DNA from 3 places in the Blastococcus goldschmidtiae genome. Region 1 is predicted to be linked to each of the others. Evidence: predicted binding sites of a transcription regulator. Region 1 holds the regulator's gene; each other region holds the start of a gene.

Region 1 (10,347 bases):
GCTGCCGCCCTGCCCAACCCCTTGGCGCCTGGATCAGATCTCGATCACCACGGCACCACGGCGGATCCACTCACCCCTGCCGCGTCGGAGCGCGTCCGCAACACGGCGGCCGATGTCCGATGTATCGAACCGCCCGCTACACGGACAATCCATCTGGTTCGCGTCACCACTGCCCCCGCCGGCGCTCCCACCGCCCGGCGTGCAGCGCAGAGGTCCAGGGACCTCGTCTTCAACGCGTACGCAGATCGTCGGGCAATCCTTGCGGTGTCGTGTGCAGCGGATGACCGTCAAGACCCAGTTGTGGGGCCCCATGGCGGGCTACTTCCGCCGCTTTGGAGCCTGCGAGAGCGCAGACGCCGCAGCGGCCTTCTCGGACTTCGTGCTCTTTCGTTTGGCGAGCACCTTGCCGGCTGCTGTAGCCGCCTTGGAGCCCGTCTGACGGGTGTTTCGTTTCACGAAACACTCTCCTTTCCGGTGGTTGTGTACCACCACCGGGAGAGACAGACTGCTGTGTCTACACACACCGCAGGCCCGCCCCTCCCAGGGTGGTCTGTGACGACGCCCTCCGGCGGCAACCGGGGGGCGTCGTCGTTTCATCGTTCCGGTCGGAGACGATGGTGGGGCGTGTCGGCACGCTGATGAAGCGGCCGTCACCGACTACGCCGGGGGCGTAGAAGTCTTGTGACCAGGGACGCCAGCAACTTGCGACCTCGGTGCGGGCACCTGCATCACCTCGCCGGACGCCAACAGCCCGGCCCTCGACGAGGAACCGGGCCGGTTGACGGGCCAAGAAAGCAAGGGAATGTCCCGCTGGCCAACTCCGGAACATGGGTGTCCGGACCTGAGACATCTCTGTCCACGCCAGCAGGAACATTCCCTGGCCGTTCACATCAGCTGCAGCCGCTGGTGGAGCCGCAGCCCTCGCAGACGTAACAGCTGCCGGCCGGGCGCATCTTCGTGCCGCAGGTCATGCACAGCGGCGCGTCGGTGGCGGTGCCGGTGACCAGCTCGAGGAGCTCGGCCGAGGAGTGGGCCTCCTTGACCGACTTCGGACCCTCCGGGGTGACCTTCTCCTCCACCTTGGCGGTCTCGATCGGCGCGGAGCCACGCAACTGCTCCAGGTCGACCTCCTCCTCCTCGGTGACGGCCGGGGTGCTGGCCGAGGTGCCGTAGGAGCCGGACACCTGCGCGGCCCGCTCCTCGGCGGTGAAGATGCCGAGGCCGGCCCGCTTCTCGACGGGCAGGTGGTCCAGCGCCAGGCGGCGGAAGATGTAGTCCATCACCGACTGGGCGATCCGGATGTCCGGGTCGTCGGTCATGCCGGCCGGCTCGAAACGCATGTTGGTGAACTTGGAGATGTAGGTCTCCAGCGGCACACCGTGCTGCAGGGCCAGCGAGATGCCGATCGAGAAGGCGTCCATGACACCGGCCAGGGTCGAGCCCTGCTTGCCGAGCTTCAGGAACACCTCACCGAGGCTGCCGTCCTCGTACATGCCGGCGGTCATGTAGCCCTCGGCGCCGGCGACGCTGAACGAGGTCGTGACGCTCGTCCGCTTCTTGGGCAGCCGCTTGCGCACCGGGTGCGAGAGCGCCGTCGGGGCCGCCGCCGCGACCGCGACCTCCTCCTTGGTGCCGTCGTTCTTGCCCTTGCCACCGGACAGCGGCTGGCCGACCTTGCAGTTGTCCCGGTAGATGGCCAGCGCCTTGAGGCCGACCTTCCAGCCCTCGAAGTAAATCTTCTCGACGTCCTCGATGGTCGCCGTCTCCGGCATGTTGACCGTCTTGCTGATCGCGCCGGAGATGAAGGGCTGCACCGCGGCCATCATGCGGACGTGGCCCATCGGGGAGATGGCGCGCTCGCCCATCGCGCAGTCGAACACCTCGTAGTGCTCGGGGCGCAGGGTCGGCGCGTCCACCACGTGGCCGTGCTCGGCGATGTACTCGACGATCGCCTCGATCTGCTCCTCCTGGTAGCCCAGGCTGCGCAGTGCCCGCGGCACCGTCTGGTTGACGATCTGCATCGAGCCGCCACCGACGAGCTTCTTGAACTTGACCAGCGAGAAGTCCGGCTCGATGCCGGTCGTGTCGCAGTCCATCATGAAGCCGATGGTGCCGGTCGGGGCGAGCACCGAGGCCTGGGCGTTGCGCCAGCCGTTCTCGCCGCCGATCTCGAGGCAGTCCTGCCACTGCGCGGTGGCCGCGCGGAGCACGTCGGCGTCGTCCGCACCGACCGGGCGGATGGCGTCGTTGGCCGCCGAGTGCTTGCGCATGACCCGGGCGTGGGCGTCGGCGTTGCGGGCGAAGCCCTCGTACGCGCCGACGATGCCGGCGAGCTCCGCCGAGCGGCGGTACGCGGTGCCGGTCATCAGCGAGGTGATCGCCGCGGCCAGGCTCTGGCCACCCCGCGAGTCGTACGCGTGGCCGGTCGCCATGAGCAGCGCGCCCAGGTTGGCGTAGCCGATGCCCAGCTGGCGGTAGGCGCGGGTCGTCTCACCGATCGGGTCGGTCGGGAAGTCGGCGAAGCAGATCGAGATGTCCATCGCGGTGATGACCAGCTCGACGGCCTTGACGAAGTTCTTCGAGTCGAAGGTGCCGTCGGCCTTGAGGAACTTCATGAGGTTCAGCGACGCCAGGTTGCACGAACTGTTGTCCAGGCTCATGTACTCCGAGCAGGGGTTGGACGCGTTGATCCGGCCCGTCTCGGGGTTGGTGTGCCAGTCGTTGATCGTGTCGTCGTACTGGATGCCCGGGTCGGCGCACTCCCAGGCGGCCTGGGTGACCTTGCGGAACAGCGTCTTGGCGTCGACGGTCTCGATGACCGAGCCGTCCATGCGGGCGCGGAGACCGAACTCGGTGCCCTCCTCCACGGCGCGCATGAACTCGTCGGAGACGCGCACGGAGTTGTTGGCGTTCTGGTACTGGACGCTGGTGATGTCCTTGCCGCCGAGGTCCATGTCGTACCCGGCGTCCCGCAGCGCGCGGATCTTGTCCTCCTCGCGCGCCTTGGTCTCGATGAACTCCTCGATGTCGGGGTGGTCGATGTCGAGGACGACCATCTTCGCCGCACGCCGGGTGGCGCCACCGGACTTGATGGTGCCGGCGGAGGCGTCGGCGCCGCGCATGAAGCTGACCGGGCCCGAGGCCGTGCCGCCGGAGGAGAGCAGCTCCTTGGACGAGCGGATGCGGGAGAGGTTGAGGCCGGCACCGGAGCCGCCCTTGAAGATCAGACCCTCCTCGCGGTACCAGTTGAGGATCGAGTCCATCTCGTCGTCGACGGCGAGGATGAAGCAGGCGCTGACCTGCTGGGGAGAGCTCGTGCCGACGTTGAACCACACGGGCGAGTTGAAGCTGAAGTACTGGTGCATGAGCATCCAGGTCAGCTCGTGCTCGAAGATCTCGGCGTCGCCCTCGGTGGCGAAGTAGCCGTGCTCGCGGCCTGCCGCACCGTAGGTGAGCACCACCCGGTCGATGAGCTGGCGCAGGCTGGTCTCGCGCTGCGGGGTGCCGACGGCGCCGCGGAAGTACTTGGTCGTGACGATGTTGGTGGCGTTGATGCTCCACTCGGCGGGGAACTCGACACCGCGCTGCTCGAAGTTGATCGAGCCGTCGCGCCAGTTGGTCATGACGACGTCGCGGCGCTCCCACGTCACATCGTCGTAGGGGTGCACACCGGCGGTGGTGAAGACGCGCTTGATCTTGAGGCCCTTGCGGCTGGGCGCCTTCGGGGTGCGCCGCGCGCGGGTGCCGGCCAAGCGGTCGTCGGTCTCGGTCATGGTGTGGAGCTCTCCCTGGTCGTGTGGTGCTCGGTGTGGTGCTCGGTGCGCGCCGTGGAGCCGCGCGGTGGTGGATCGGAGGGCTGGGGAAGAGCCGCGATCGACGTGCCCGACGTGCTGTCTAGCGGTCGGTACTGACAGTTCTCAGGAGCTGCCGGGCGGCCCGGTCTCGGCACCGCCCGCGGGGCGGGCCTTCAGCTCGGCGATCTCCTTCTCGAAGTCGGCCACCGAGGTGAAGGCGCGGTAGACGCTGGCGAAGCGGAGGTAGGCGACCTCGTCGAGCTCGCGCAGCGGCCCGAGGATGGCCAGTCCCACCTCGTGAGCGGGGACCTCCGCCGCGCCGGTGGCGCGGATGGTGTCCTCGACCTGCTGGGCGAGCAGGGCCAACTGGTCCTCGTCGACCGGCCGGCCCTGGCAGGCCCGGCGCACGCCGGCGACGACCTTCGAGCGGTTGAACGGCTCGCTGACGCCGCTGCGCTTCACGACGGCGAGGACGGCCTCCTCGACGGTGGTGAACCGCCGGCCGCACTGGGGGCACGAACGGCGACGACGGGTGGTGGCCCCCTCGTCGGCCTCCCGCGAGTCGATCACCCGGCTGTCGGGGTTGTGGCAGAACGGGCAGCGCATCGCGGTCCACCTCCCTTCGCGGCTCCTCGCCCGGGTCGTCCTGTGGACCCTCCTGGGGACATCCGGTGGACGTCGCGGGGAGAACCTGAGGACCGGCCTGTGGACGCGGCTTACAGCTCTGTAACTACTAGATCTAGTGGAACCCTAAGTCGGGCCCCACTAGATGTGCAAGCGATGTCCCTGTCGGCGTGTTCCGCTCTGACCCGGCTGTCACCCGCAGGAACAGGGCACTCCACCTGTCACACGACACGCCCGGGGACGCGCCGGAAAACTGCGCGCCGAACCGTCCCGCACCCGGCCGACACCGTCCCTGCGGAGCACGCGGAGCGGGGAGGTCGACCGCCGAGTGCACCTTCGCGGATCACGGCTCGGGTCCGGCGACGACGGTCGACGGTCGCCATGGCGGTCCGGACACGCGCCGGCCGGCCAGGCGGCCGTGCGGTGCGCCGGTGGTGGCGTCAGACGCCGGAGAGAGAGCCGCTCACCCGCGGGCGCCGGGAACCCGAGGACGGGCCGAGGTCGCCGAGTCGCATCGGACGCGTCAGCAGGTCCGGCTCGGCGTCGATCCGGCCGGTGCAGACCTCCGGGCGGCCGAAGGACTCCTCGGGGCGCGCCGTGCGCGCGAAGACCGCCCATCCCCCACCGACGTGCGGACGGGTCGCGCGGCGCGACTCGGCCTGCGGCCGCGACTCCGCCTCGGGGCGCGCCTCCGCCGACACGGCCGCGACCGGCTCCGCCTCGTCGGCGACCGCCGCGAACACCTCGGTGTCGGCCGCACGGTGCCGACCCTCGTCACCGGGGGCCCGGTGACGACCGGCGGGGACCGGCACCTGCGCGGCGACGACGACCTGGACGTCCGCGTCCTCCGGAGCGCGCCGGCGTCCACCCGGGCGCGTCCCGGATGCGGCGGGCGCCGCGGCAGCGGCGCTCCCCGCGGGGGGCGGCGCCTCGTCACGGATCAAGGGCAGCGCGGCGGTGGCGTCGGCGTTCCCGCTCACCGGACGGCCCCGCAAGGCCGAGACCGCCTGGGCAGGTGGGAGCTCCTGCTTCACGCGGGAGTCGATGCGACTGGGCTCCGTGGCCGGGGACAGGTCCCGCTCGGGCAGGCGCAGCGCGGCGAGATCGATCCACGCCGTCTCCTCGACGCCGCCCACGACCACCCGGACCCACATCTGGCACGTTCCCGAGGCGTCGTGCCGCCAACCCAGCAGTTCGCCCTGCCACCACGTACCCGCCTGGTAGACCTCGACGGACTGGGGGGAACGGGTGAACACAGCGGCGCGGCTCTCCGTGGGACCTGACACGCGATGACCGTAAGCGTTCGGTTCGCGACGGTGCGTGAAGGCGCCCGGGCTGATCATTGACGAACTCGTCGCCCCAGGTTGGAGAGGTGTTGCCCTGTCGCGCAGCCGTCCGATGCGCGTGGCCCCCCCGGTCACGGCAGGACGAGGAGCTGACCGGGGACCAGGGTGGCGTCGGGAAGCCCATTGAGGGCCCGGATCTCGGCGATGACGGCACGGAGGTCGTCCCCCTCGTCCGCGACCGCGCCGGCGATGGACCAGAGCGTGTCGCCCTGCTGCACGACGACACTGCTCTCCCCGGCCAGACGCAGCCCGCCGTCCTGGCCCCCGGCGACGACCGAGCCCACCCAGGACCCGAGGGCGACCCCGACCGCCAGGCCGAGCACCACGCCCAGCCGCCGCGCGCGCCGGGTCAGCCGGAGCGCGGGCGCCACCCGCGGGTCGCCGCCGGCGCGGTACGGCGCCGGTCGTCGCGGCGTCGTCGAGCCCGCCGGATGCGGCCTGCGCACCCGTGCCGCAGCCGGGTGCCCGCGGTGGGCCGCAGCACCGACCGCTGAACGCCCGGCACCCCGGGCCAGGGGAGCCGGGTCGTGCAGCAGGTCCGGCACCGCGCGCAACCGCCCCTGTCGTCCGGCTCCACCCGCCAGCGGCGGGCGCCACGGCGCCTGCACCGCCTCGTCGAACTCCACCACGGCCTGCGCCACACTTCCCACGACCACTCCTCCCGACCCGCACGTCCACCACGGTCTTCGAACGGCTGTTCGAATCGAACGTCTGTGCGATGTCTACCGGACGCCACCGACAGAAGCGACCCGACACGACGGCCGTCTTCGAACACCTGTTTGAAAGCAGGCGTGATCGGCGCTACGGTTCCTGGGACGCGACCAGCACGGCTGCACCGGCAGCCCGCGAGGAGGAGACGTGGCGGAGACCAGCGGGACGTCGGGCGGCCGACGGACGCGCAGCACGGCGTCGGGACCGGACACGGAGAACGGCAGCGCGTCGGTGCGCTCCTTCCCCGACCGCGGCGCCGACGGCGACGGGCTGACCCAGCGCCAGCGCCGGGTGTTGGAGGTCATCCGGGACTCCATCGACCGGCGCGGTTACCCGCCCTCGGTGCGCGAGATCGGCGAGGCCGTCGGCCTCTCCTCGGCCTCCTCGGTGGCCCACCAGCTCTCGGTCCTGCAGAAGAAGGGCTGGCTGCGTCGGGACCCCAACCGCCCGCGCGCCCTCGACGTCCGGCTGCCGGGCGACACCTCGCGTCCGGTGGCGCCGCTCGCCGAGCCGGTGGCCGGCACCGACGAGCCGCTCGCCGCCCCGACGTACGTGCCCCTGGTCGGCCGGATCGCCGCCGGCGGTCCCGTCCTCGCCGAGCAGGCGGTGGAGGACGTCTTCCCGCTGCCCCGCGAGCTGGTCGGCGAGGGCACCCTGTTCATGCTCAAGGTCGTCGGCGACTCGATGGTCGAGGCCGCCATCTGCGACGGCGACTGGGTGGTCGTGCGCCAGCAACCCACGGCGGAGAACGGCGAGATCGTCGCCGCGATGATCGACGGCGAGGCGACGGTCAAGACCTACAAGCGGCGCGACGGGCACGTCTGGTTGCTGCCGCACAACCCGGCCTACGAGCCGATCCCCGGCGACGACGCGACGGTCCTGGGCCGCGTCGTCTCGGTGTTGCGCAGGGTCTGACCCCAGGCCCCGTCCGGGTCACCGGCCGCACCAGCGGGCGGTCGCCCGGGCGGGGTGCCGGCAGGCGCGGCGACTCAGGACCGCGGGCGACGGCGCAGCTTGGGGACCAGCCACACCACGAGGGTCGCCACGGCGGCCGCGATCAGCGCAGAGGTGACCGGCGACCTGCCCGAGCTGGTGAGCTCGGTCAGGCTGGGCACCGGGCCGTCGGCCGGCGCCGCGGCGGACGCCGGCGTGACCGCGGAGATCGGCACCACGACCACCTCGCTGGGCACGCCTTCGCTGGCGATGACCAGCTGCGCGTCGTCCCCGGTGAAGCTGATCGCCTCGCCCTGGGGTGACTCGGGCAGCGGAACCCGTACCGGGGTCCCGGCCAGGGCACCCACGACGTCCGAGCCCGACAGCGGCCACACGTAGGCATCGGTATAGGTGCGCAACGCCAGTGCGTGCCCGTCGCCCGCCACCGCTCCCCCGGTGACGAGCAGTTGCCCGGCGCGTCCCACCGGGCCGCCAGGGGTCCCCGTGAGCGTCATGTTGACCGTCGCCACCCGCTCCATCGGAACGGCCGCCTCGGCCGACAGCGGGCCAGTGGGCCGGTACACACCGCTGGACCCCAGCACGTCCTTGGTGACCAGGTACGGGGTGCCGTCGGGCGCGAGCAGCAGCGCCTCGGAGTCGTGGGCGCCGTCGGGGTAGCTGAGCCGGTGCACGGCCGCGGACCCGTCCGGCCGCAGCGCCAGCAGGGCGACGGTCGAGCGCACGGAGTTGTTGTCCCCGGCGTCGGCCAGCCAGAGGGTCCCGTCGGCGCCCAGGGCGAGATCCTCGGGGTCGTAGGGGTCGACGGCGGCGGTCCGCGTCTCGAGCACCTGGCACCCGGCGTCGAGCACCGAGACGCTGAGCGCGTCCCCGCCGTCGTTCATGACGAGCATGCGCTCGCCGAGGTCGACCAGCCCGGAGATCTCCGCCAGCGCGGGATCCGTGATCTGGCACCGGACGGCCGGTGCAGGAGCGTCCGGCTCCTGGGCGACGGCGACGGTCGCCCCCACGACGGGCAGCGAGAAGCCGAGGAGGACCGCCACCACGAGCCCTACGGCGCGGGTGGCACGCCGTCCTCCGAAGCCGCTACGCGGTCTGCCGGCCTGGTCGGGCACGAACCCAGCGTGACAGAACGATCGCGTCCAGTGCATGAACCACGCCCAGCAGCAGCACGCCCACGGCGGCACCGACGACCGCGTCGGTCACCCAGTGGAAGTCCAGCGACACCATCGAGACGCCGGTGGCGACCGGTCCGACGACGCTCAGCCACCAGAACGCGCGCTGCACCCGGACAGGCATCTCGTACTCGACGGCCAGCCAGCGGGCGACTCCCCACATGATGACGGCGTTGGCCACGTGCCCCGAGGGGAACGACGCGCCGTCGACGTGGAAGAAGAGCTCGTCGGGGTGCCCGGGCGCGGTCCGACCGGTACCGAACTTGACCGCGTAGACGCCGACGGTGAGCGTGCCCAGCGCGAGCAGGACCCGCAGCAGCGGCATCCCCGTGCGATGCCGCCAGGCCAGGTAGCCGACGAGCACGGCCAGGACGATGAGGATCGTGCCTCGACCGCCGAGCTGGGTGATCGCCCAGATGACCGGATAGGCGGCCGAGTCGCGCAGTCCCCAGCCGCGGACGACGTCGGAGACCCACAGGTCCAGCCGCTCCAGGGCCCCGCCGGCGAGCAGGTCGGCGGTGACCAGGCCGGCCACGAGCAGGGCGAGGAGCAGCAGCCACCACGGCGGGCGCCCGATCGAGACCGCACGGGTGCGCTCGGGCACGCCGGCGTCGCACACCACGCCGCTCGTCACCCGCTCACCGTACCGGTCCGTGACCTGACCGTGATCCGAGCGCCGGGCGCCGCGGGCGGTTCAGCCGACTGGCGCCGCGAACTCCTCGAGCGCCGCGGCGAGCGCACCGTCGACCTTCGCGGTCAGGCGGGTACCCCCGGCCTCGTGCGCCTCGGCCAGCACCTCGCCGTCCCGGTGCACGCGGGCCACGAGGTCGCCGCGGTCGTAGGGCACCAGGACGTCGACGTCGGTGTCGGGGTGCGGCAGGCGGGCTGCGATCAGCTCGCGCAGCGTGTCCATCCCGGCGCCGGTCCGGGCCGACACCCACACCGCTCCGGGCAGTGCCTGGCGGAGCGTGAGGATGGCCTCCTCGTCCATGGCGTCGACCTTGTTGACCACGATGACCTCGGGCACCGCGGAGGCGTCGATCTCCCGCAGCACGACGTGCACCGCGTTGATCTGGCCCAGCGGGTCGGGGTCGGAGCCGTCGACGACGTGCAGCAGCAGGTCGGCCGCGGCCACCTCCTCCAGCGTCGACCGGAAGGCGTCGACCAGCTGGTGGGGCAGGTGCCGGACGAAGCCGACGGTGTCGGTGAGGGTGTACTCGCGACCGTCGGGCCCCTCGGCCCGGCGGACGGTCGGGTCCAGGGTGGCGAACAGCGCGTTCTCCACGAGGACGCCGGCACCGGTGAGCTGGTTGAGCAGGCTGGACTTGCCGGCGTTGGTGTACCCGGCGATCGCCACGCTGGGGGTCGCGTTGCGGTCCCGGCTGCTGCGCTGGGTGGCCCGGGCGGTCGCCATGCCAGCGATCTCGCGGCGGAGCTTGCTGACGCGCGTCCGGATCCGCCGGCGGTCGGTCTCGATCTTCGTCTCACCGGGGCCGCGGGTACCGATACCGCCACCGCCGGCCACCCGGCCACCGGCCTGCCGGGACAGCGACTCACCCCAGCCGCGCAGCCGCGGCAGCATGTACTGCATCTGCGCCAGCTCGACCTGGGCCTTGCCCTCCCGGCTGGTGGCGTGCTGCGCGAAGATGTCGAGGATCAGCGCCGTCCGGTCGACGACCTTGACCTTGAGTACCTTCTCCAGCTGGTTGAGCTGACCGGGGGTCAGCTCGCCGTCGCAGATCACCG
Region 2 (10,347 bases), on a different contig from region 1:
AAGTGGATCATGCGGGCCGGGTCGGACTCGGCGCCGCTGGTGTACGGCTACGAGGAGGCGCTCGGGTACACGGTGACGCCGTCGGTGGCCCGGGACAAGGACGGCATCTCCGCCGCGCTCGCGGTCTCGCTGCTTGCCGCGGAGCTCAAGGAGTCGGGCCGGACGCTGGTGGACCGGCTGGACGAGCTGGCCCAGGAGCACGGGCTGTTCGCGACGGGGCAGCTGTCGGCCCGGGTGGAGGACCTGTCGGTCATCTCCGATGCGATGGCACGGGTGCGCACGGATCCGCCGGCGACGCTGCTCGGGCGCGCGGTGGCGTTCGCCGACCTGGCGCTGGAGGACCCGCCGGTCGAGGCGGTGCGGCTGCTGGGTGACGGGGTGCGGGTGATCGTGCGGCCCAGCGGCACCGAGCCCAAGCTGAAGGCCTACCTGGAGACCGTGGTGCCGGTGCACCAGGACGCCGGGCTGATCGCTGCGCGCGGCCGGGGCGAGGACGAGCTCGACCAGCTGCGCGCGGAGATGTCAGCGGCGCTGGGTCTGTAGCGGCCCGACGTGCCGGGCCTTGTCCGGAGCCGGCGGTCACGCCGGCACCCTGCGGCGGCGCAGCACAGCGGGGATGCGAGGAGGACGCCACGACGCAGGGGGCGGCCCGTAGCGGTTGGGCAGCCGATCACCGCTGAAGAAGCAGACCAGTACGACGAGGACGAGCGCGCCCACGACCGGGACGAGCGCGAGCAGCAGACGCCATGCCGAGTAGCCCTCGTCGTGCAACCGTGCGACGAACGCCGAGATCATCGGGACGGCGAGGAGGCCGGCGACCGTCGACTGCAGCGGCCCTGTCGGGTCGTCCACCGCTACCCCGGTCTCGGTGACGAGGGTGGTCACCGGCAGGCCCAGGGCGCGATCGGCCCCGCCGGCCAGGATCGGCAGCAGGACACCAGGCAGCAGGTACTGCAGCCACCAGGCGCCGCGGGAGAGCCGTCCTCGTCGCACGTACCAGTCCCACACACTCATGCCTGCTCCTCCGACTCCGTCCTTCGCGGGAGTCACACGCTGGCATGAACCTGGACGGCGGCCGTCCGGTTTTCCACAGGCCAGAGGTGCAGAGTCGTTCCTGCTCTGCGTAGTCTCCGGCGACCGGTGATCAACTCGGGGAGAGACGACGTGACGCGACCCTGGACGCTGCGGCTGATGGCCTGCCTCGTTGCCGGGTGCGCGGCGCTCACGGGTTGCTCCGAGAAGCAGGAGGCCAGCCAGAGCCTGCCGTCGACCAGCAGTGCCGCACCCACCGAGGAGCAGCTCCCGCCGCTGGGCCCCGAGGACCTGCCGATGCCCGACGAGGCCCGCACCCAGGACGCCGCCGGCGCCGAGGCCTTCGTCCGGTACTACATCGAGCTGATCAACCGGACCTCGACCGTCATGGACGCCCAGCCCCTCCGCGAACTCAGCGACGGCTGCCGCGACTGTGACCGCATCGCCGACAACACCGACGCAGACGCTGCGGCGGGGTACCGCTACGTGAGCGGTGAACTACTCATCCGTGCGGCGGGGCGTGCGACCGTCGATGGTGGTGAGGCCCAGATCGCATTCACTCTTGACCAGAAACCACTGCAGGTGGTGGATGCCGCAGGATCCGTCAACACCGAGTTGAGCACGGATGCCTACTCTGGGCTGAACGGCGGGGCCATCGCGAGATGGGACCCCGAGCGCGAGACCTGGCTCATGACGACCCTCACGCTGGGCTAACTGAGATGCCCATGGTCATCCGCATGTTCACCTTTTTCGCGCTGGTTCTCGCCCTCGTCACTGTCGCCGGCTCCGAACTGGCGACTGCCGATCAAGCCGGCTGCTCGAGGCGGACTTGCGCTGACGTCGGCTACACCCCGGGCACGCTGACAGCCGCCTTCATGGAGCGCACTCCCGGCGGGTCCTGGCTCGCCAGCAACAGCGCTTCTGTAATGCCCGAGTACCGATACCAGCTTTCACATCCCTGCGTCGTCGATGACCGAGAAAACGGCGGCTGCAGGTCGACGGACTTCCGCGCATGCGCGGCTGGGCCCGACCAGGTCGTTCAAGATCTGGTCATCGAAAGGCAGCGCCTCATCCAAGCTGACGGGACCGCCGGCCCCCTGGATGTCCCAGCCGGCAGCCAAGTCGGCTCCCCTGTCGGGCCATGGGACCGCATCGAACGGGCTTGTGTGGACATCACGGCGTTGAACCCGCCGCCGTCGCCGGATGAGGTGTTCCGCTACTTCCGGACCCTGCCGCTCCCCCAGTTGCCCACCAAGCAGCAGCCACCCGGCAACGGCCTGGTCGGCCTGCCCGTCATCTTCTTCACCGACGGACCCACCACGCAGACCTTCACCCTGGACATCCGTGGGTTCACCGTCGACATCACCGCCACCGCCACCACCTTCACCTGGCACACAGGCGACGGCACCGACCTCACCACCACGAGCCCGGGCGCCCCCTACCCGGACCACACCATCAGCCACGACTACGCCAGCGGCAGCTACACCGCCTCGCTGACGACCACCTGGACGGCCACCTTCAGCGTCGACGGCGGCCTCACCGTGCCCGTCCCCGGCAGCACCACCACCGACGGCCCACCCGTCACCTTCCAGGTCCTCCAGGCACGCCCGGTCCTGACGAATCCGTTCGACTGACCGTCGGCGCCACCGATGAGTGCGCGTGCCCGCCCCGGTCAGAGAGCCGAGGGTCGCCTGGCCCAGGAGGAGACAGCCATGCGGAAGATCGTGTTTCACCTGGGGGTGTCACTCGACGGCTACTTCGAGGGGCCGGACGCCGACCTCAGCTGGCACCGGGTGGACGAGGAGCTGCACACCTACTTCAACCGGCAGCTCGCCGCCTCCAGCGCCTTCCTCGAGGGCCGGGTCACCTACGAGCTGATGGAGGCGTACTGGCCGGACGCCGACAAGGACCCGGACGCGGATCCGGCCACGGTTGAGTTCGCCGGTATCTGGCGCAGCATGCCCAAGATCGTCTACTCGCGGACCCTCGACACTCCTGGCCCCAACGCCACGGTGGTGCGCGACGTCGTCCCCCAGGAGGTGCGGGCGCTGCAGGCCCAGCCCGGTGGCGAGATGGTGGTGGGCGGCCCCGTGCTGGCCGAGGTGTTCCGCCGGCACGACCTGATCGACGAGTACCGGATCTTCGTCATGCCCGTACTTGTGGGCCGGGGACGCCGGCTGTTCGAGTCCGAGGGGATGCCCGCGGACCTTCGGCTGGCCGAGACGCGGACCTTCGGCAACGGCGTCGTCATGCTGCGGTACGAACGGGACCGCTGACGCTCAGTGCGCGACGGTCTCCCGGCGGCCGGAGTCCAGGGCTCGCGCGGCGGTCTCGAGCACCGCGACGACGTCGCGGCCGAACGCGACGTCGCAGGGATGCGTGCCGCCCGTGAGCGCGGCTGCCTGCAGCTCGTCGACGGCGAGACCGAAGGCCTCCACCGCCGTGCCGGAGTCGGGCAGCAGCACCAGGCGGCCGGCGTCGCCGTGCACGAAGAACTCGACGCCGGCCGACATGGGCGCCACGGTGAGGGAGAGCGTGACCGTCGACGCCGACCCGGACTCGTGGGTCAGCACCAGGTGGACGGTGTCGCGCAGCCCGGCTCCCGCCTGCACGGCGACGACGGGCCCGAGCGCGGGCACGAGGACCGAGAGCGCGTGCGGCCCGACGTCCCAGAGCGCCCCGCGCTCGTGCCGCCACGGCGACGCGGCGAATCGCGACCCGGCCAGCGAGGCCAGCCAGGAACCGGCGCCGCCGGCCAGCTCCGTGCGCGCCGCCTGGGTCAGCCAGGTGGTGGTCGCTGCCTGGAAGCGCAGGGTGAAGAAGACGACCGAGGCGACGCCCGCGTCCTGCACCGCCGCCACGACCTGATCGGCCGCCGCCGTGCTGAACGCGACCGGCTTCTCCAGGAGCAGGTGCTTGCCGGCTGCAGCCGCACGCTCGGCCAGCGGCGCCTGGAGGTCCGGCGGCAGCGCGATCGTGACGGCGTCGACCTGGTCGAGCAGCCCGTCGACGTCGGCGAAGCCCGCGACCTCGTGCTCCGCTCCGAGCGCCTTGGCTTTCGCCAGGTCCCGGCCCCAGACGCCGACCAACTCGGCCGCGGGGTGGCCGGCGAGCGCCGGGGCGTGCACGGTCCGCGCCCAGGGGCCGGTGCCGAGGACGCCGAAGCGCATCGTCAGACCGCGCCGAACTGACGATCGCCGGCGTCGCCCAGGCCCGGCACGATGTAGGCGTTCTCGTTGAGCCCCTCGTCGACGCTGGCGGTGAACACCCGCAGCGGCAGACCGCTCTCCTCCAGCCGCTGGATGCCTTCGGGGGCCGCGAGCGCGCACAGCACGGTGATCTGCGTGGCGCCGCGCGCGGTCAGCAGGCCGCAGCAGTGCACCAGCGACCCACCGGTGGCGAGCATCGGGTCGAGCACGAAGACGTGCCGGTCGATCAGCGACTCGGGCAGGGAGGCCATGTAGGCCTCGGGCTGGAAGGTCTCCTCGTTGCGCGCCAGGCCGACGAAGCCCATCTGCGACTCGGGCAGCATCCCGTGCGCGGTGTCGGCCATGCCGAGGCCGGCACGCAGCACGGGCACGATCAGCGGCGGTGCGGCCAGGCGGTAGCCGGTGGTGTCGACGACCGGCGTCCGGATCGGCTCCTCGGCGACGGTCAGCTCGCGCGTGGCCTCGTAGACCAGCATCTGGGTGAGCTCGCGGAGCGCGGCGCGGAAGGCGGCGTTGTCGGTGCGCTCGTCGCGCATCCGGCTCAGCCGGGCTCGGGCCAGCGGGTGGTCGACGACGGTGAGCTGCACGGCAGGAACGGTAGCGGCCCCGCTGGCAACCCCGGCAGGCCCGCCCGGGACGCTCGGACGCCTTCCTACGGCGCCGCCACCTCTCACGCGGCCTGGAGTGGGCGTCCCCGCGCTTCGGCGGCCAGACGGCGCTGGAGATCGCGGTTGGCCAGCAGTACCCAGACGACGTGGGCGAGATCCATCCGCTCACCGTTCACGTGCATCGCCGACGTCAGCCCGGGCGCTCCGCCGGGGAACAGCAATCCGGTCAGATCGCCGGCCGCGGCCTCGCTCGGCTCACCCGCCGCTGCTCGGCCGTCGACATCGACCGTCGGCCGGCGGGCCGCCAGCTCGTCGATCGGCGCCACGCCGACGAAAGCCCCGCCCACGGTGTCCGAACCGCTCCCCGCCCCGGCCACCCCCTCGACGAAGGCAGCATCGGCGGCGCCCCACACGCGGCGTCCGTCCGGGGTCAGCACGACGAGACGCCCCGCCCGCCGCGACATGACGAGGTCCTGGTCGTGCACCTGTCCGTGGTCGACGTCGCAGAGCAGCACGAGATTGTCGATGTCGGTGCCGCCACCGAACAGCCAGTGCCGCATGTGGTGGGCGTGCAGCCGTTCGATCCGCGTCTCGGTGCACCCCGGCCGGGCGCATCCACCGTCCCGCCGCAACAGCGCGCGCCGCTGCGGCCGGGTGGCGAGCCGGCGGGAGCGGCCGACGCCGAGGACCTCGCGGTCCCGTTCGAGCATCGCGACGACCGTCGCCCCGCAGAGCATCCGCCGGACCTGCGACGCGTGCAGGGCCGGACCGTTCTCGAGGTAGGCCTGTCCGGCCGCGGCGTCGTCGGCCAGCACGGCGGCATCGACGTGCACGACGACCTCCCGGCGGGGTGGGTCGCCCGGCCGCCGGTCGAGATGATGCCCGGCTCTGGCCAGTCCCGCGACGGCGGCACAGCGCCGGGCGGCCGTGCGCTCGCGGGCGCAGGCGATCTCCTCGCGCTCCGGCGATTCCGCATGATCGTCCCGGCCGGGGGGCACGCCGCCCACAGCCTCGCGCTTCGCCGCGGAACGGTCGCGCCGGGCCGCGGCCTCGGCCCTCGACTCGACCGCGGCGAGGAAGTCGGCCCCGTCGTCGGGCCCCAGACGCATGCGGACGACGAGCATCCCGTCGTCGTCCCACCAGTGCTGGAACTGCTGCTTCACCGCGACGGTGACGTCGTCGACCCGGTCGCTCCGTCGCCAGGCGCGCACCACGCGCTCGACCTGGGAGGCGGTGGCTTCGATCGCCAGGTCCAGGAGCATCTGCTCGGTCTCGGCTTCGGCGACGCGGGTGAGGGCGCGCACCTTCGAATAGGACAGGCGCCCCTCCGCGAAGGCGGCGGACAGCAGGGGGAGATCGGCAAGCGCGCGGGCGACGCGGACGTGCTCCCGGGCGGTGCCGGGCGCCATGCCGCACTGCCAGGCGAGCCAGTGGGCGCAGGAGACGATGCCGTGCGCGTGCCAGCCCTCCCGTCGGTCGAACTCCGCGACCAGCCGCAGCCAGGCGGCCGTCGCGGCAGCGAGCCGCACGGCACCGGCGGTGATCTCGCACGCCAGATCGGGCAGGGACGTCTCGGGCACCAGGATCTCCTTCGAACGTGTGATCGAAGACTAGGGCGGAGGTCCGACACTTCCGGTCGCCGAGCAGATCAGGGAAGGGCAGGGCGGCCGTCCGTGACGTTCCCGCGGGAACGCTCACGGGGCGGCGGTAGCGGTGGCCGGGAAGAGCCTGCCTGCGCGTTCCCGCGGGAACGCCTCCGCGCACCTGGGTGACGGCAGCACCCGGAGGGGGCTGCCTCTCCCGCACGAGCCGGATCCGTCGCGTCATCGGACGTCGTGCCCGGACGTGGCACTCCTCCCGGCCGGGCGCACCGCATCCCTCCGGGTGAGGCCGTCCCATGTCTTGGGACGGACAGGGGGAGAATGGCCGGCATGACCCACGTGCTCGACCCCGACGCCCTGTCGGACGACGCCCGGGCGCTGTCCGTGCCGCTGCCCCCGTACCGCGACGTCACCCGCTCCGACGCCAGCTTCCGCGCCTTCCTGCACGGCCTGCCCGGCGTCGACCAGGTGGGCGCCGAGGCACGCGTGGCCCAGCTCGGCACCCGCTCGATCAAGACCACGTCCAAGGCGTGGGCGATCGACACCGCGATCTCGATGGTCGACCTCACCACGCTCGAGGGCGCCGACACCCCCGGCAAGGTGCGCAGCCTCGCCGCCAAGGCCCGGCGGCCCGACCCCACCGACGCGACCTGCCCGCGGGTCGCCGCCGTCTGCGTCTACGGCGACCTCGCCGGGGTCGCCCGCGAGGCGCTCGGCGACAGCGGCGTGCACGTCGCCGCCGTCGCCACCGCCTTCCCCAGCGGGCGGGCCAGCCGGGCGGTGAAGCTCGCCGACGTGCGCGACGCGGTGGAGAACGGCGCCGACGAGATCGACATGGTCATCGACCGCGGCGCCTTCCTGGCCGGCCGCTACCTCGACGTCTACGAGGAGATCGTCGCCGTCAAGGAGGCCTGTTCCTCACCCGGCCGCACCCCCGCCCACCTCAAGGTCATCCTCGAGACCGGCGAGCTGGTCACCCTGGACAACGTCCGCCGCGCCAGCTGGATCGCGATGCTCGCCGGGGGCGACTTCATCAAGACCTCCACCGGCAAGGTCAGCCCGGCGGCGACCCTCCCCGTCGGCCTGGTCATGCTCGAGGCGGTCCGCGACTTCCGCGCCGCCACCGGTCGGCAGATCGGCTTCAAGCCCGCCGGCGGCATCCGGACGACCAAGGACGCGATCAAGCACCTCGTGCTGATCAACGAGACCGTCGGTCCGGACTGGCTGCACGCCGACTGGTTCCGCTTCGGCGCCTCCAGCCTGCTCAACGACCTCCTGCTGCAGCGCCAGAAGCTGCGCACCGGCCACTACTCCGGCCCCGACTACGTCACGGTGGACTGACAGCGATGACCAGCAGCACGACGACCCCCTTCGAGTACGCCCCCGCCCCCGAATCCCGGTCGATCGTCGACATCGCGCCGTCCTACGGCCTGTTCATCGACGGCGAGTTCGTCGACGGCACCGGCGAGTCCTTCAAGACGGTCAACCCGGCCACCGAGGAGGTCCTCACCGAGGTCTCGGTCGCGAGCGCGGCCGACGTCGACCGCGCGGTCCGCGCCGCCCGCCGGGCGTTCGAGAAGACCTGGGGCCCGATGCGGCCGGCCGACCGCGGCAAGTACCTGTTCCGCATCGCCCGCCTGCTCCAGGAGCGCGCCCGGGAGTTCGCCGTCCTGGAGTCGCTGGACAACGGCAAGCCGATCCGCGAGTCCCGCGACGTCGACGTCCCGCTGGCCGCGGCCCATTTCTTCTACTACGCCGGATGGGCCGACAAGCTCGACCACGTCGGGCTCGGCACCCGGCCCCGCCCGCTCGGCGTCGCCGGGCAGGTCATCCCCTGGAACTTCCCTCTGCTCATGCTCGCGTGGAAGGTGGCGCCGGCCCTGGCCGCCGGCAACACCGTCGTCCTCAAGCCGGCCGAGACCACGCCCCTGACGGCGCTGCTGTTCGCCGAGGTCTGCCGGCAGGCCGACCTCCCTGCCGGCGTGGTCAACATCGTCACCGGCGCCGGCGACACCGGCCGGGCGGTCGTCGAGCACGACGACGTCGACAAGGTGGCGTTCACCGGCTCCACGGACGTCGGCCGCTCCATCGCCCGGGCCGTCGCGGGGACAGCCAAGTTGCTGACCCTCGAGCTCGGCGGCAAGGCGGCGAACATCGTGTTCGACGACGCCCCGATCGATCAGGCCGTCGAGGGCATCGTGCAGGGCATCTTCTTCAACCAGGGCCACGTCTGCTGCGCGGGCTCCCGGCTGCTGGTGCAGGAGTCGATCCACGACGAGGTCATCGCCAGCCTCCAGCGGCGCATCGGCACGCTGCGCGTCGGCGACCCGCTGGACAAGAACACCGACATCGGCGCGATCAACAGCGCCGAGCAACTGGCCCGCATCCGCGAGCTGTCCGACATCGGCGAGGCCGAGGGGGCCACCCGCTGGCAGCCCAGATGCGAGCTGCCCGACCGCGGCTACTGGTTCCCGCCGACGGTCTTCACCGACGTCTCCCCCGCCCACCGCATCGCCCGCGACGAGGTGTTCGGCCCGGTCCTGTCGGTGCTGACGTTCCGGACGCCCGACGAGGCGGTGGCCAAGGCCAACAACACCACCTACGGGCTCTCGGCCGGCATCTGGAGCGAGAAGGGGTCGCGGATCCTGAAGATCGCGGACCAGCTGCGCGCCGGCGTCGTGTGGGCCAACACGTTCAACAAGTTCGACCCGACGTCGCCCTTCGGCGGCTACAAGCAGTCCGGCTACGGCCGCGAGGGCGGCCGCCACGGCCTGGCGGCCTACCTGAGGGGTGCAGACCAGTGAGCAGCGACCGTCTCGCCGTCCGGAAGACCTACAAGCTCTACGTCGGCGGGGCCTTCCCGCGGTCGGAGTCCGGCCGCACCTACGAGGTGACGGACGCCAAGGGGCACTTCCTGGCCAACGCCGCGTGGGCCAGCCGCAAGGACGCCCGCGACGCCGTCGTCGCCGCCCGCGCCGCGTTCCCGAAGTGGGCCGCCGCGACCGCCTACAACCGCGGCCAGGTGCTCTACCGCGTCGCCGAGGTGATGGAGGGCCGGCACGTCCAGTTCTGCGAGGAGGTCGCGCTGGGCGAGGGCCTCTCGGCGTCCAAGGCCCGGGCGGCCGTGGACGCCGCCATCGACCGCTGGGTCTGGTACGCCGGCTGGACGGACAAGCTGGCCGCCGTGCTCGGCGGGGCGAACCCGGTCGCCGGCCCCTACTTCGACTTCTCCACCCCGGAGCCGACCGGCGTGGTCGCCGTCCTGGCCCCGCAGCAGTCCTCGCTGCTCGGGCTGGTCAGCGTCCTGGCCCCGGTGCTCGCCACCGGCAACACCGCCGTCGTCGTCACGTCGAAGGAGCGCCCGCTGCCAGCGGTCACGCTCGCCGAGGTGCTGGCCACCAGCGACGTCCCGGGCGGGGTGGCCAACCTGCTCACCGGTGACGCGGCGGAGCTGGGCACCTGGCTGGCCGAGCACGCCGACGTCGACGCGGTCGACCTCACCGGCGCCCCGGCGAACCGGGCCATGGAGTTCGAGCGCGAGGCCGCCGGCACCATCAAGCGGGTCGTGCGCCCCCCGCTCGCGGAGCCGGACTGGACCGCCGACCCCGGTCTGACCCGGATGACCCCGTTCCTCGAGACCAAGACGGTCTGGCACCCGATCGGGCTCTGACGCCGTGGTCGATGCCACTGTCTCGGGCCTGCGCCGGTCGTCAGCTGTCCGGCCTGAACAGTTCGTTGTGGTCGAACGCGAACCCGGTTGTGCGGTACCCGAGCTCGGCCAGCAGGTTCCGCAGCTGCTCGTCGGAGGCAGGTGCCCGGCCGATGGAGTTCTCCTTGATCTCGACGTAGACCGCACGGGGCCGTAGTCGGGCGAGGGTGGTCCGCATGCCGATCAGG
Region 3 (10,347 bases), on a different contig from region 1:
ACTCCTGGTCGAACTGGCCGGTGATCTCGGTGCTGCCACCGAGGATCGCGCTCTGGATGGCCGGCGCCGAGATGACCCGGCCGTCGAGGGTGATCGCCACCGAGTTGCCGATGTTGGCCGCGGTGTAGGCACCCCAGGCGCTGCCGCCCTCGGAGTCGAAGTCCAGGTTGACGACCCACTCACCGGTGCCCGCGCGGGTACCGGCCGACGCGTCGGTCACCGAGGTGCCCTCGACGACCGTGGGGCCGAGCAGGTACTTGAACTCGCCGTCCTCACCGCAGGCGGCGACGTGGTCGTCCGGGCGGGCGGTGTCGCTGGCGACCGTGTCGCCGCAGGTCAGTGCGTCGAAGGCGATCTGCGCCTCTTCCTGCGTGACCGCCGGCGAGTCCGGATCACGCGCCGGGGCCTCGTCCGCCTCGTCGGCCGGCGCCTCGGACGGCTCGGCGCCCTCGGTGGGCTCCGCCCCGTCGGTGGGCTCCGCGCCGTCGGTGGGCTCGGCGCCCTCGGTCGGCTCCGCGCCGTCGGTGGGCTCCGCGCCGTCGGTGGGCTCCGCGCCGTCGGTGACCTCCGCACCCTCGGTCGGCTCCGCGGGCTCCTCGGCGGGCGCCTCGCCGGCCGGCGCGACGTTCAGCACCGGGCGGAACCTGAGCTGCGCCGTCTCGCCCAGCTGGCGTGCCTGGTCGCCGTCGTCCCCGGGCACGGAGATGACGATGTTCGAGTCGCCCTCGGTCACGACCGAGGCCTCGGCGACGCCCAGGCCGTTCACCCGTTGCTCGATGATCCGGCGGGCGAGCTCGAGGTCCTCGCTGTCGGGCGCGGCACCGTCGGGCGTGCGGGCGGTCAGCGTGACGGTGGTGCCGCCGCGCAGGTCCAGCCCGAGCTGCGGCGTCCGGTCGGTACCGGCGAAGAAGACCAGGCCGTAGAGCAGGGCCACGATCAGGATGAACGCGCCGAAGTACCGGCGGGCCGGCAGCGCACGGTTGGCCACGGGATCTCCCCGGCTCAGCGGGTGCCGTCGGCCGGGCGTCCCCCGGCCGAGCCGGGAGCGTCGTCCCCGGGGAGTCCGGTGCCCGGGCCCGCCGGCTGGCGGATCTCCAGGATCGCCTGCCGGGCGAACGTCACGACGACGCCGGGCGCGAGCTCCAGGTCGGCGGTGGTCTCGTGGAGTGCGGCCACCGTGCCGTGGATGCCGCTGGTCGTCATCACGGGAGTGCCGACGGTCAGCGACTCCTGCAGGGCCTGGGCACGGGCGGCCATGGCCTTGCGCTGGCGTGCGGGGAGCACGAACAGCAGCACCGCCAGCAGGGCGAGCATGATCAGTGGGAAGTACTCCACGACAGGTGTGCCTCTCTACCGCGCGTGCTGCTCCGCGGTCGGTGCGGCCCGGGGGGCCGCTCGGGTACGTCGGTTGCCTCGGCGCATCTGGTGCACGGCGCGCGGCGACCCGGAAGGGCGCGCACGGCCGCGGCCTCTCAGTTTGCGCGCCAGCGGTCTGGAGTCTAGGCGTCGAAGAGCGGCTCTGACGACGAGCCCGCGCCCGGTGGGTCGGGTGTGACCCGGCCGAGGGGGATCCCGCCGCGCGGCAGGGCGCGGCCCAGGTGCCGCCAGGCCGCCTCCGTGGCGACGCGACCGCGCGGCGTGCGGGCGAGCAGCCCGGCGCGGACGAGGAACGGCTCGCACACCTCCTCGACGGTGTGCGGCTCCTCCCCCACGGCGACGGCGAGGGTCGCGACCCCGACCGGGCCGCCGCCGAACTTGCCCACCAGCGCCTCGAGGACCTCCCGGTCGAGCCGGTCGAGCCCGAGGTGGTCGACGTCGTAGAGGGCCAGTGCGGCCTCGGCGACGGCGCGGGTGACCCGGCCGTCGGCCTCCACCTCGGCGTAGTCGCGGACCCGGCGCAGCAGCCGGTTGGCGATCCGGGGGGTGCCCCGCGACCGCCCGGCGATCTCCGCCGAGCCCTCGTCGGTCAGCTCCACGCCGAGCAGGTCGGCGCTGCGCGCCAGCACCAGCTGCAGCTCGGCGGGCTCGTAGAACTCCATCTGGCCGACGAACCCGAACCGGTCCCGCAGCGGGCCGGTCAGCAGTCCGGCGCGGGTGGTGGCCCCGACGAGGGTGAACGGGTTGATCTCCAGCGGGATCGCGGTGGCGCCGGGCCCCTTCCCGACGACGACGTCGACCCGGAAGTCCTCCATCGCCATGTACAGCAGCTCTTCGGCCGGCCGGGCGATGCGGTGGATCTCGTCGATGAAGAGCACGTCGCCGGGCGCGAGGTTCGACAGCATCGCGGCGAGGTCCCCGGACCGCTCGATGGCCGGACCGCTGGTGATCTTCACCGCGGTGCCCAGCTCGGAGCCGATGATCAGCGCGAGGCTGGTCTTGCCGAGCCCCGGCGGGCCCGACAGCAGCACGTGGTCCGGCGGGCGTCCGCGCCGCTTCGCCCCCTCCAGCACGAGCGCGAGCTGGCGGGCCACCTTGGGCTGGCCGATGAAGTCGTGCAGCGAGTGCGGCCGCAGGGCCGACTCGACGACCCGCTCCTCGTCCCCCGCCTGGGGCGAGACCGCCCACTCCTGGCCGAGCTCGCCGGCCACCTCACCGGTCATCGCCCGGTCGAACGGCGCACTCACGATCTACCCAGGAGCTGGAGCGCCTGCCGCAGCAGGACGGCGACCTCCACCGAGCCGGTCTCCACGATCTGCTGGTCGGCCACGGGGGCCAGCTGAGCCAGCGCCGTCTCGGCCTCCTTGCCCGACCAGCCGAGCCCGACCAGCGCGGAGGTGAGCTGGTCCCGCCACGGTGCGACGGGCGTGACCGCGGTGAGCCCGGCCGGCGCGGGACCGTCCAGCGAGGTGTCGGTGGTGACCGAGCCGAGCCGGTCGCGCAGCTCCAGGATCAGCCGCTCGGCGCCCTTCTTCCCGATGCCGGGCACCTGCATGAGCGCCTTCACGTCGGCCGTCGACACCGCGCGGCGCACCTCGCGCGGCGGGTGGATGGCCAGCACGGCCTGCGCCAGCCGGGGGCCGACGCCGTTGGCGGTCTGCAGCAGCTCGAACAGCTGGCGCTCGTCGTCGTCGGCGAAGCCGTAGAGGGTGAGCGAGTCCTCGCGCACGACCAGGCTCGTGGAGAGCCGGGCGGACTCCCCCACCTGCAGGCGGGCGATCGTCCCCGGCGTGCACTGCACCGCCAGCCCGATCCCGCCGACCTCCACCACCGCGCCGTCGGGCGACACCGCGGCCACCCGGCCGTTCACCGAGGCGATCACGGAGCCACTCCTGTCCACCGACGCCTGCTGGGTCCCCGTAGGGGCACGCCGGTCATCCAGGTGCTCATCGGGCCGCCACCCCCTGCCAGCGGGGCAGCGTGCGCTGCACGACGGGGGCGCCGAGGCCTCCGGCGAGCGCGGCCGAGCGCAGCCGTTGCTGGGCCGGTCCGCGCCAGGCGTGGCAGACCGCCAGGGCCAGGGCGTCGGCGGCGTCGGCCGGCTTCGGGGCCTCGGCGAGCCCGAGCACGCGGGTGACCATGAGGGTGACCTGCTCCTTGTCGGCCCGGCCGTTGCCGGAGATGGCCGCCTTGACCTCGCTGGGCGTGTGCCAGGCGACGGGCCGGTCGGCCTGCGCGGCGGCCAGCGCGGCCACCCCCGCGGCCTGCGCCGTCCCCGTGGCGGTGCCCCTGTTGTTCTGGGTGAAGACCCGCTCGATGGCGACGACGTCGGGCCGGTGCTCGCGCAGCAGCGCCGTCACCGCGGTGTGCACCTCGAGCAGGCGCAGCTCCAGGTCCAGCTCGGCCAGCGTGCGGACCACGCCGACGCCGATCGCCGTGGGGCGGGCACCGGGGCGGCCGTCGACGACCCCCCAGCCGCACCGGGTGAGCCCCGGGTCGATGCCGAGCACCCGCATGGCCACGCTCCTAGGTTCGCACGAACACCTGTTCGATCCGAACGCTAGCCCCTGGACAACGTAACCGACGGAAGACACGCCACCAGCGGGCGGCCCCGTCGCAGGGGCCCGCGCCGAGCGTGCGAGGCGTGGGGGGCGACGGGGTCCTCTTTCAGGCGTCGATCTTCTCCATGACCTCGTCGGAGACCTCGTAGTTCGCGTAGACGTTCTGCACGTCGTCGAGGTCCTCGAGGGCGTCGATGAGCCGGAACACCTTGCCCGCGCCGTCCTCGTCCAGCTCCACCTGCACGCTGGGCAGGAAGCCCATGTCGGCCGAGTCGTAGTCGATGCCGGCGTCCTGCAGGGCGGTGCGCACGGCGACCATGTCACCGGGCTCGCTGACCACCTCCAGCGTGTCGCCGAGGTCGCGCACCTCCTCGGCGCCCGCGTCGAGCACGGCCAGGAGCACCGAGTCCTCGTCCACGCCCCCGGCCTTCGGGACCACGACGACGCCCTTGCGGGAGAAGAGGTAGGACACCGAGCCCGGGTCCGCCATGGTCCCGCCGTTGCGGGTCATGGCGGTCCGGACCTCCATCGCCGAGCGGTTCTTGTTGTCGGTCAGGCACTCGATGAGGACGGCGACGCCACCGGCGGCGTAGCCCTCGTAGGTGATGCCCTGGTAGTCGACCCCACCGGCCTCTGCGCCCGACCCGCGCTTGACCGCGCGGTCGATGTTGTCGTTGGGCACCGAGCTCTTCTTCGCCTTCTGGACGGCGTCGTAGAGCGTCGGGTTGCCGGCCAGGTCGCCCCCGCCGGTGCGGGCGGCGACCTCGATGTTCTTGATCAGCTTGGCGAAGAGCTTGCCGCGCTTGGCGTCGATCCCGGCCTTCTTGTGCTTGGTCGTCGCCCACTTGGAATGGCCGCTCATGAAGGCGTTCCCCTCTCGTTCCCGGCCTCGGCGCCGGCCTGCTCGGCCAGGCGACGGCGGACGATGTCGACGAACAGCGCGTGCACCCGGCGGTCCCCGGTGAGTTCGGGGTGGAAGCTCGTGGCCACCAGGTTCCCCTGGCGGACGGCGACGATCCTACCGTCGGCCTCTCCCCCGACGACCCGGCCGAGGACGTCGACGCCCTCGCCGGCCTCCTCCACCCACGGGGCCCGGATGAACACCGCGTGCAGCGGACCGCCGCCGCGGCCCCCGAAGTCGATCTCGGACTCGAAGCTGTCGGCCTGCCGGCCGAACGCGTTGCGGCGGACGGTGACGTCCAGCCCGCCGATCGTCTCCTGGTCCGGTGGGGCGTCCAGCAGCCGGTCGGCGAGCAGGATCATGCCGGCGCAGGACCCGTAGGCCGGGAGACCGTCGCGCACGGCGGCGCGCAGCGGCTCCAGCAGCCCGAACCGGTGGGCCAGCTTCACGATCGTCGTCGACTCGCCGCCGGGCACGACCAGCCCGTCGACGGCGACCAGCTCCTCCGGGCGCCGCACCGCCACCGCCTCGGCGCCCTGGTCGCGCAGCGCCGCGAGGTGCTCGCGGACGTCACCCTGCAGCGCCAGGACCCCGATGACGGGTGCGGTCACCAGCCGCGGGTGGCGAAGCGCTGGTCGGCGGGCAACGTGGACACGTTCAGCCCGACCATCGCCTCGCCGAGCCCGCGGGAGACCTTCGCGATCACGTCGGGGTCGTCGTGGAACGTCGTCGCCTGCACGATCGCGGCGGCGCGCTGCGCCGGGTCGCCGGACTTGAAGATGCCGGAGCCGACGAAGACGCCCTCGGCGCCCAGTTGCATCATCATCGCGGCGTCCGCGGGGGTGGCGATGCCGCCGGCGGTGAACAGCACGACCGGGAGCTTGCCCAGCCGCGCCACCTCGGCGACGAGGTCGTACGGCGCGCGCAGCTCCTTGGCGGCGACGAAGAGCTCGGTCTCGTCCAGCGTGCCCAGCGCCTTGATGCCGGCGCGGATGGAGCGCATGTGGCGGGTGGCCTCCACGACGTTGCCGGTTCCGGCCTCGCCCTTGGAGCGGATCATCGCCGCGCCCTCGGAGATCCGGCGCAGCGCCTCGCCCAGGTCGGTGGCGCCGCAGACGAAGGGGACGGTGAACTCCGACTTCGCGATGTGGTGGGCCTCGTCGGCCGGGGTCAGCACCTCGGACTCGTCGATGTAGTCGACCCCGAGGGCCTGCAGGACCCGCGCCTCGACGAAGTGGCCGATGCGCGCCTTGGCCATCACCGGGATGGAGACCGCGCCGATGATGCCCTCGATCATGTCGGGGTCGCTCATCCGCGAGATGCCGCCCTCGGCACGGATGTCGGCGGGCACCCGCTCCAGGGCCATGACGGCGACGGCGCCGGCGTCCTCGGCGATCTTCGCCTGCTCGGGGGTGACGACGTCCATGATGACGCCGCCCTTGAGCTGCTCGGCCATCCCGCGCTTGACGCGGTCGGTTCCGGTGGAGGGGGTCTGTGCAGACACGGCAGTCGGCCTAACGGCTGGGGGTGGGGACGATCCCCCATCTTACGGCCGGTGGCCGGGCCCTCCCACGCCGCTCGTGGTCAGCGCCTCGAGACGGTCGTCGATGTCGAAGAACCGCGGCATCGGCCGCGACGCGTGCAGCCGCAGCACCCGGGGCAGCCGCCTGCCGCGCAGTGCCTGGGTGTCGCGGACGGCGTCGTTGTAGAACCGGCGGGCCAGCGCCACCCGGGTGCAGGTGCCGTCCAGGTCGGCCTGCAGGGCGGAGGGGACACCGGGCAGCTCGGCGGGCAGGTCGCGCAGCTCGCGGCCCAGGGCGTTCTCGGCCGCCTCACGGTCCCCCGGCGTCGTCGACCGTGCCTCGGCCGCCGCCGCCGCGAGCGCGCGGGCGCGCTCCGGACCCAGTGCGCACGGGTACTCGCGGGCCAGCTCCGCCGCCAGCCCGGCGCGGCGCCGGAGCTGCGCGTCCAGCGCCTCCCGGGCCCGGGCCACCCGTCCGGCGAGGCGCCGCAGCCGCACGAGGGTCCAGGCCGCCCACACCAGCAGCAGGACGACGACGACCGCGACGGCCGTCCACATCCACGCGTGCGCACCCACGACGCCGAAGGCTAGCGGGAGCTGCCCCTCCAGCGGGAGCTCCGCGGCGCGACACCGGTCGGCGGCGGTGTCGGGACGTCGTCGCCCTCGCGGGCCGTGACCCCGGCGCTCCCGGGCGCGACGACGGTCTCGTAGACGGCCAGGATCCGCGCGGCGAGCACCGGCCAGTCGTACGCGCGCGCGACCTCGGCGCCCCGGGTCCTCAACCGGTTCCGCCGCTCCGGGTCGGCGAGCAGGTCGCCGAGCGCCTGCCCGAGGGCCGCCGCGTCGCCGCGGGGCACCAGGACGCCGGCCTCTCCGCCGTCCAGGACCCGCGCGAACGCGTCCAGGTCGCTGGCCACGATCGGGGCACCGGCGGCGAGGGCCTCGATGAGGACGACGCCGAAGGACTCGCCGAGCAGGTTCGGCGCGCAGTAGACGTCGACCGTGCGCAGGAACGCCGCCTTGTCCGCCTCGGAGATCTCCCCCAGCAGCTCGACGTGCGGGCGCAGGTCCGCGCCCACCAGGCGCTGCATCGCATCGGCGTCCCCCCGGCCGGCGACCAGGAGGCGGGCACCGGGGTGCCGCCGGACGACGGTGCGCATCGCCTCGAGCAGCGTGGGCAGGCCCTTGCGCGGCTCGTCGAAGCGGCCCAGGAAGCCGACCGTGGGGGCCGGGCCGGCCGCGGCGGGGAGCGGCGGGCCGGAGGCGAAGGCGTCGACGTGCACGCCGTTCGGGATGATCACGGCATCGCCGCCGAGGTGTTCGACCTGCACCCGGCGGGCGAAGTCGGACACCGCGATCCGGCCGCTGATCCGCTCGAGCCAGGGCCGGACCACCGGCCCGAAGGCGGCCAGCATCTTGGAGCGGGTCGTGGCGGCGTGGAACGTCGCCACGATCGGCCCGCTGGCGATCATGCAGACCAGCAGCGCCACCGACGGCGGCGCCGGCTCGTGCACGTGCACGACGTCGAAGCGCCCTTCGCGCAGCCACCGGCGCACCCGGGCAGCCGAGACCGGGCCGAACTGCACGCTGGCCATCGAGCCGTTGTACGGGATCGGGACGGTGCGGCCGGCGAAGGTGACCCAGGGGTCGGTCAGGAACTCCTCGCGCTCGGCCGGGGTGAGCACCTCGACGTGGTGGCCCAGGGCGCGCAGGGTCTCGGCCAGGTCGCGCACGTGGTACTGCACCCCACCGGGAACGTCCCACTTGTAGGGGCAGACGAGACCGATCCGCATCAGCGGGCGGCCCGGTCCGGCGCGGCGCCCGCCGCCCGCCGGGGTGGGTCGGGTGGCACGTCGGCCCAGATGCGGCCCAGCATGTGCCAGTCCTCAGGGTGCTCGGCCAGGCCCGCGGTGAAGACGTCCGCGACGTCCTGCATGGCGGTGGCGACCCGGGCGGCCAGCCGCCCCTCGCCGGTCACCGGCACCTCGGGGTGGACCTGGATCCGCCAACCCGGCCCGTCGAAGCGGGGCACGGCCGGCAGCAGCGCGGCGCCGGTGCGGGCGGCCAGCAGCGCGGCGCCGCTGGGCAGGAGGGTCGGCCGGCCGAAGAACTCGAGCGGCACGCCACCGGTGCCGAAGTTGCGGTCGACCAGCAGGCAGCTCACCCCGCCGTCGGCCAGCCAGGCCCGCAGCACCTCGGAGCCGGGCTTCGGGCCGCCGGTCAGCGGGGTGACCTTCATGCCCAGGGATTCGCGGTAGGCCAGGAACCGCCGGTACAGCGACTCCGGCTCGAGTCGCTCGGCGATGGTCAGGAACGGCTCGCCCAGCCAGTCGGCCAGCCAGGCGCCGGCGGCGTCCCAGTTGCCGCTGTGCGGCAGGGCCAGGATCACCCCCCGGCCCTCGCTGCGTGCGCGGGTGATCAGCTCGTGGCCGGGCACCTCGGTGTCCCGCCGGATCCGGTCGATGCCGAGCGTGGGCAGCCGGAAGGCCTCCTGCCAGTAGCGCGCGTAGGAGGCCATGGCCCGGCCGGTCAGCTCGTCGAGCTCCGGTTCGGAGAGCTTTCCGTAGGTGGCGACCCGGAGGTTCGCCCGCAGCTGGCGCACCCCGGTGCCGTCCCGGCCGGCCGCCCATCGGCCGCCCCGGTCGAACCCGGCGCGGGCGACCGGTTCGGGCAGCATCCGCACCGCCCGCCACCCGGCCGCGTACCCCGCGTCGGTGAGCCGGCCGGTGAGCCGGCTGCGCAGACCCGCCGGCCCGGTCACGGCTGCGGCGAGGACTGCGGGAGGGCAGCGCCCGCGGCACCCCTGCGGACGGCGACCATCCGCTGGGCCACCGTGACCGCGCTGCCGGCGACCAGCAGGACGAGCGCCACGTGCAGCGAGTACGGGATGCCCAGGCCGGTGAAGCCGGTGCCCACGAGGACGATGATCAGCCGCTCGGTGCGCTCGACGATGCCGACGTCGCAGGACAGACCGACGCCCTCGGCCCGCGCCTTGATGTAGCTGGTCAGGACGCCGAGCACGAGGCAGATCAGCGACAGCAGGACGAACAGCCGGTTGTCGCCGCCGCCGGAGAACCACCAGGCCAGCGCCCCGAAGATGGCGGCGTCCGCGGCTCGGTCGCCGACGGAGTCCAGGACCGCGCCGAACACCGAGCCGCCGCCCCGGGCGCGGGCCAGCGCACCGTCGAGCATGTCCAGCATCACGAACATCCAGACGGCGAAGGCGCCCCAGAACAGGTGGCCCGAGCCGATGAGGAACACCGCGGAGACGACCGCCCCCACCGTGCCGGTGATGGTCACCATGTCGGGAGTGATCCCCGCCCGCACCAGCGCCGGCACGATGGGGGCGACCACCTTGGCGACGGCGGGACGCGCGTTGACGCCGAGCATCAGAGCTGCCCACCCGCGGGTGCCGCGTCCAGCCGCTGCCACGCCTCGGCCAGCAGCACCCGGGTCTCCCGCAGCACCTGGGGCAGCACGCGGGTCAGCCCCAGCACCGGCATGAAGTTGGTGTCCCCGCCCCACCGCGGCACCGCGTGCTGGTGCAGGTGGTCGGCGATGCCGGCGCCGGCGACCGCGCCCTGGTTCATGCCGATGTTGAACCCGTGCGCGCCGGCGACCTCGCGGACCACGCGCATCGCCGTCTGGGTGACCGCGCCGAGCTCGGCCACCTCGTCGGCGGTGAGGTCGGTGTAGTCGGGCACGTGCCGGTACGGCACGACCATCAGGTGCCCGGCGTTGTACGGGTAGAGGTTGAGCACGGCGAACACCGTCGCCCCGCGGGCGACGATCAGGCCGTCCTCGTCGCTCATCGTCGGGATGACGCAGAACGGGCAGTCGTGCGCGCCCGTGGGCTTGCCCTCACCGCGGATGTAGGCCATCCGGTACGGCGTCCAGAGGTGCTCGAACACCGCGGCGGGGCCGTCGTCGTCCGAGGACACGGCGACCCGGTAGGTCTCCTGGCCCGGCTCGCTCATCCGGCCTCC

Evidence for each region. The regulator LexA, encoded in region 1, represses DNA repair genes until DNA is damaged. The targets are predictions, from matches to a motif close to TCGAACANNTGTTCGA.
Region 2: the regulator LexA is predicted to act here: its motif matches at 6,441-6,456, upstream of RM425_RS04105 (HNH endonuclease signature motif containing protein).
Region 3: the regulator LexA is predicted to act here: its motif matches at 3,914-3,929, upstream of ruvC (crossover junction endodeoxyribonuclease RuvC).

What each region holds. Positions count from the first base shown of each region.
Region 1 is NZ_JAVREI010000007.1:11,975-22,321, reverse strand. It holds gene RM425_RS11575 (vitamin B12-dependent ribonucleotide reductase) at 891-3,773, opposite strand; gene nrdR (transcriptional regulator NrdR) at 3,918-4,400, opposite strand; gene RM425_RS11565 (hypothetical protein) at 4,859-5,704, opposite strand; gene RM425_RS11560 (LysM peptidoglycan-binding domain-containing protein) at 5,836-6,414, opposite strand; gene lexA (transcriptional repressor LexA) at 6,623-7,390, shown strand; gene RM425_RS11550 (hypothetical protein) at 7,465-8,541, opposite strand; gene RM425_RS11545 (phosphatase PAP2 family protein) at 8,513-9,235, opposite strand; gene hflX (GTPase HflX) at 9,296-10,347, opposite strand, start outside.
Region 2 is NZ_JAVREI010000001.1:812,178-822,524, reverse strand. It holds gene RM425_RS04140 (phospho-sugar mutase) at 1-543, shown strand, start outside; gene RM425_RS04135 (DUF805 domain-containing protein) at 580-1,014, opposite strand; gene RM425_RS04130 (DUF6318 family protein) at 1,165-1,746, shown strand; gene RM425_RS04125 (hypothetical protein) at 1,752-2,666, shown strand; gene RM425_RS04120 (dihydrofolate reductase family protein) at 2,745-3,308, shown strand; gene RM425_RS04115 (Gfo/Idh/MocA family protein) at 3,312-4,202, opposite strand; gene upp (uracil phosphoribosyltransferase) at 4,205-4,828, opposite strand; gene RM425_RS04105 (HNH endonuclease signature motif containing protein) at 4,912-6,429, opposite strand; gene deoC (deoxyribose-phosphate aldolase) at 6,781-7,791, shown strand; gene RM425_RS04095 (aldehyde dehydrogenase family protein) at 7,797-9,254, shown strand; gene RM425_RS04090 (aldehyde dehydrogenase family protein) at 9,251-10,120, shown strand; gene RM425_RS04085 (FkbM family methyltransferase) at 10,161-10,347, opposite strand, start outside.
Region 3 is NZ_JAVREI010000009.1:106,312-116,658, reverse strand. It holds gene secD (protein translocase subunit SecD) at 1-988, opposite strand, end outside; gene yajC (preprotein translocase subunit YajC) at 1,003-1,335, opposite strand; gene ruvB (Holliday junction branch migration DNA helicase RuvB) at 1,500-2,624, opposite strand; gene ruvA (Holliday junction branch migration protein RuvA) at 2,621-3,259, opposite strand; gene ruvC (crossover junction endodeoxyribonuclease RuvC) at 3,324-3,893, opposite strand; gene RM425_RS13785 (YebC/PmpR family DNA-binding transcriptional regulator) at 4,045-4,800, opposite strand; gene pdxT (pyridoxal 5'-phosphate synthase glutaminase subunit PdxT) at 4,797-5,450, opposite strand; gene pdxS (pyridoxal 5'-phosphate synthase lyase subunit PdxS) at 5,447-6,343, opposite strand; gene RM425_RS13770 (LemA family protein) at 6,386-6,937, opposite strand; gene RM425_RS13765 (glycosyltransferase family 4 protein) at 6,949-8,154, opposite strand; gene RM425_RS13760 (phosphatidylinositol mannoside acyltransferase) at 8,154-9,122, opposite strand; gene pgsA (phosphatidylinositol phosphate synthase) at 9,119-9,751, opposite strand; gene RM425_RS13750 (HIT family protein) at 9,751-10,338, opposite strand; gene thrS (threonine--tRNA ligase) at 10,335-10,347, opposite strand, start outside.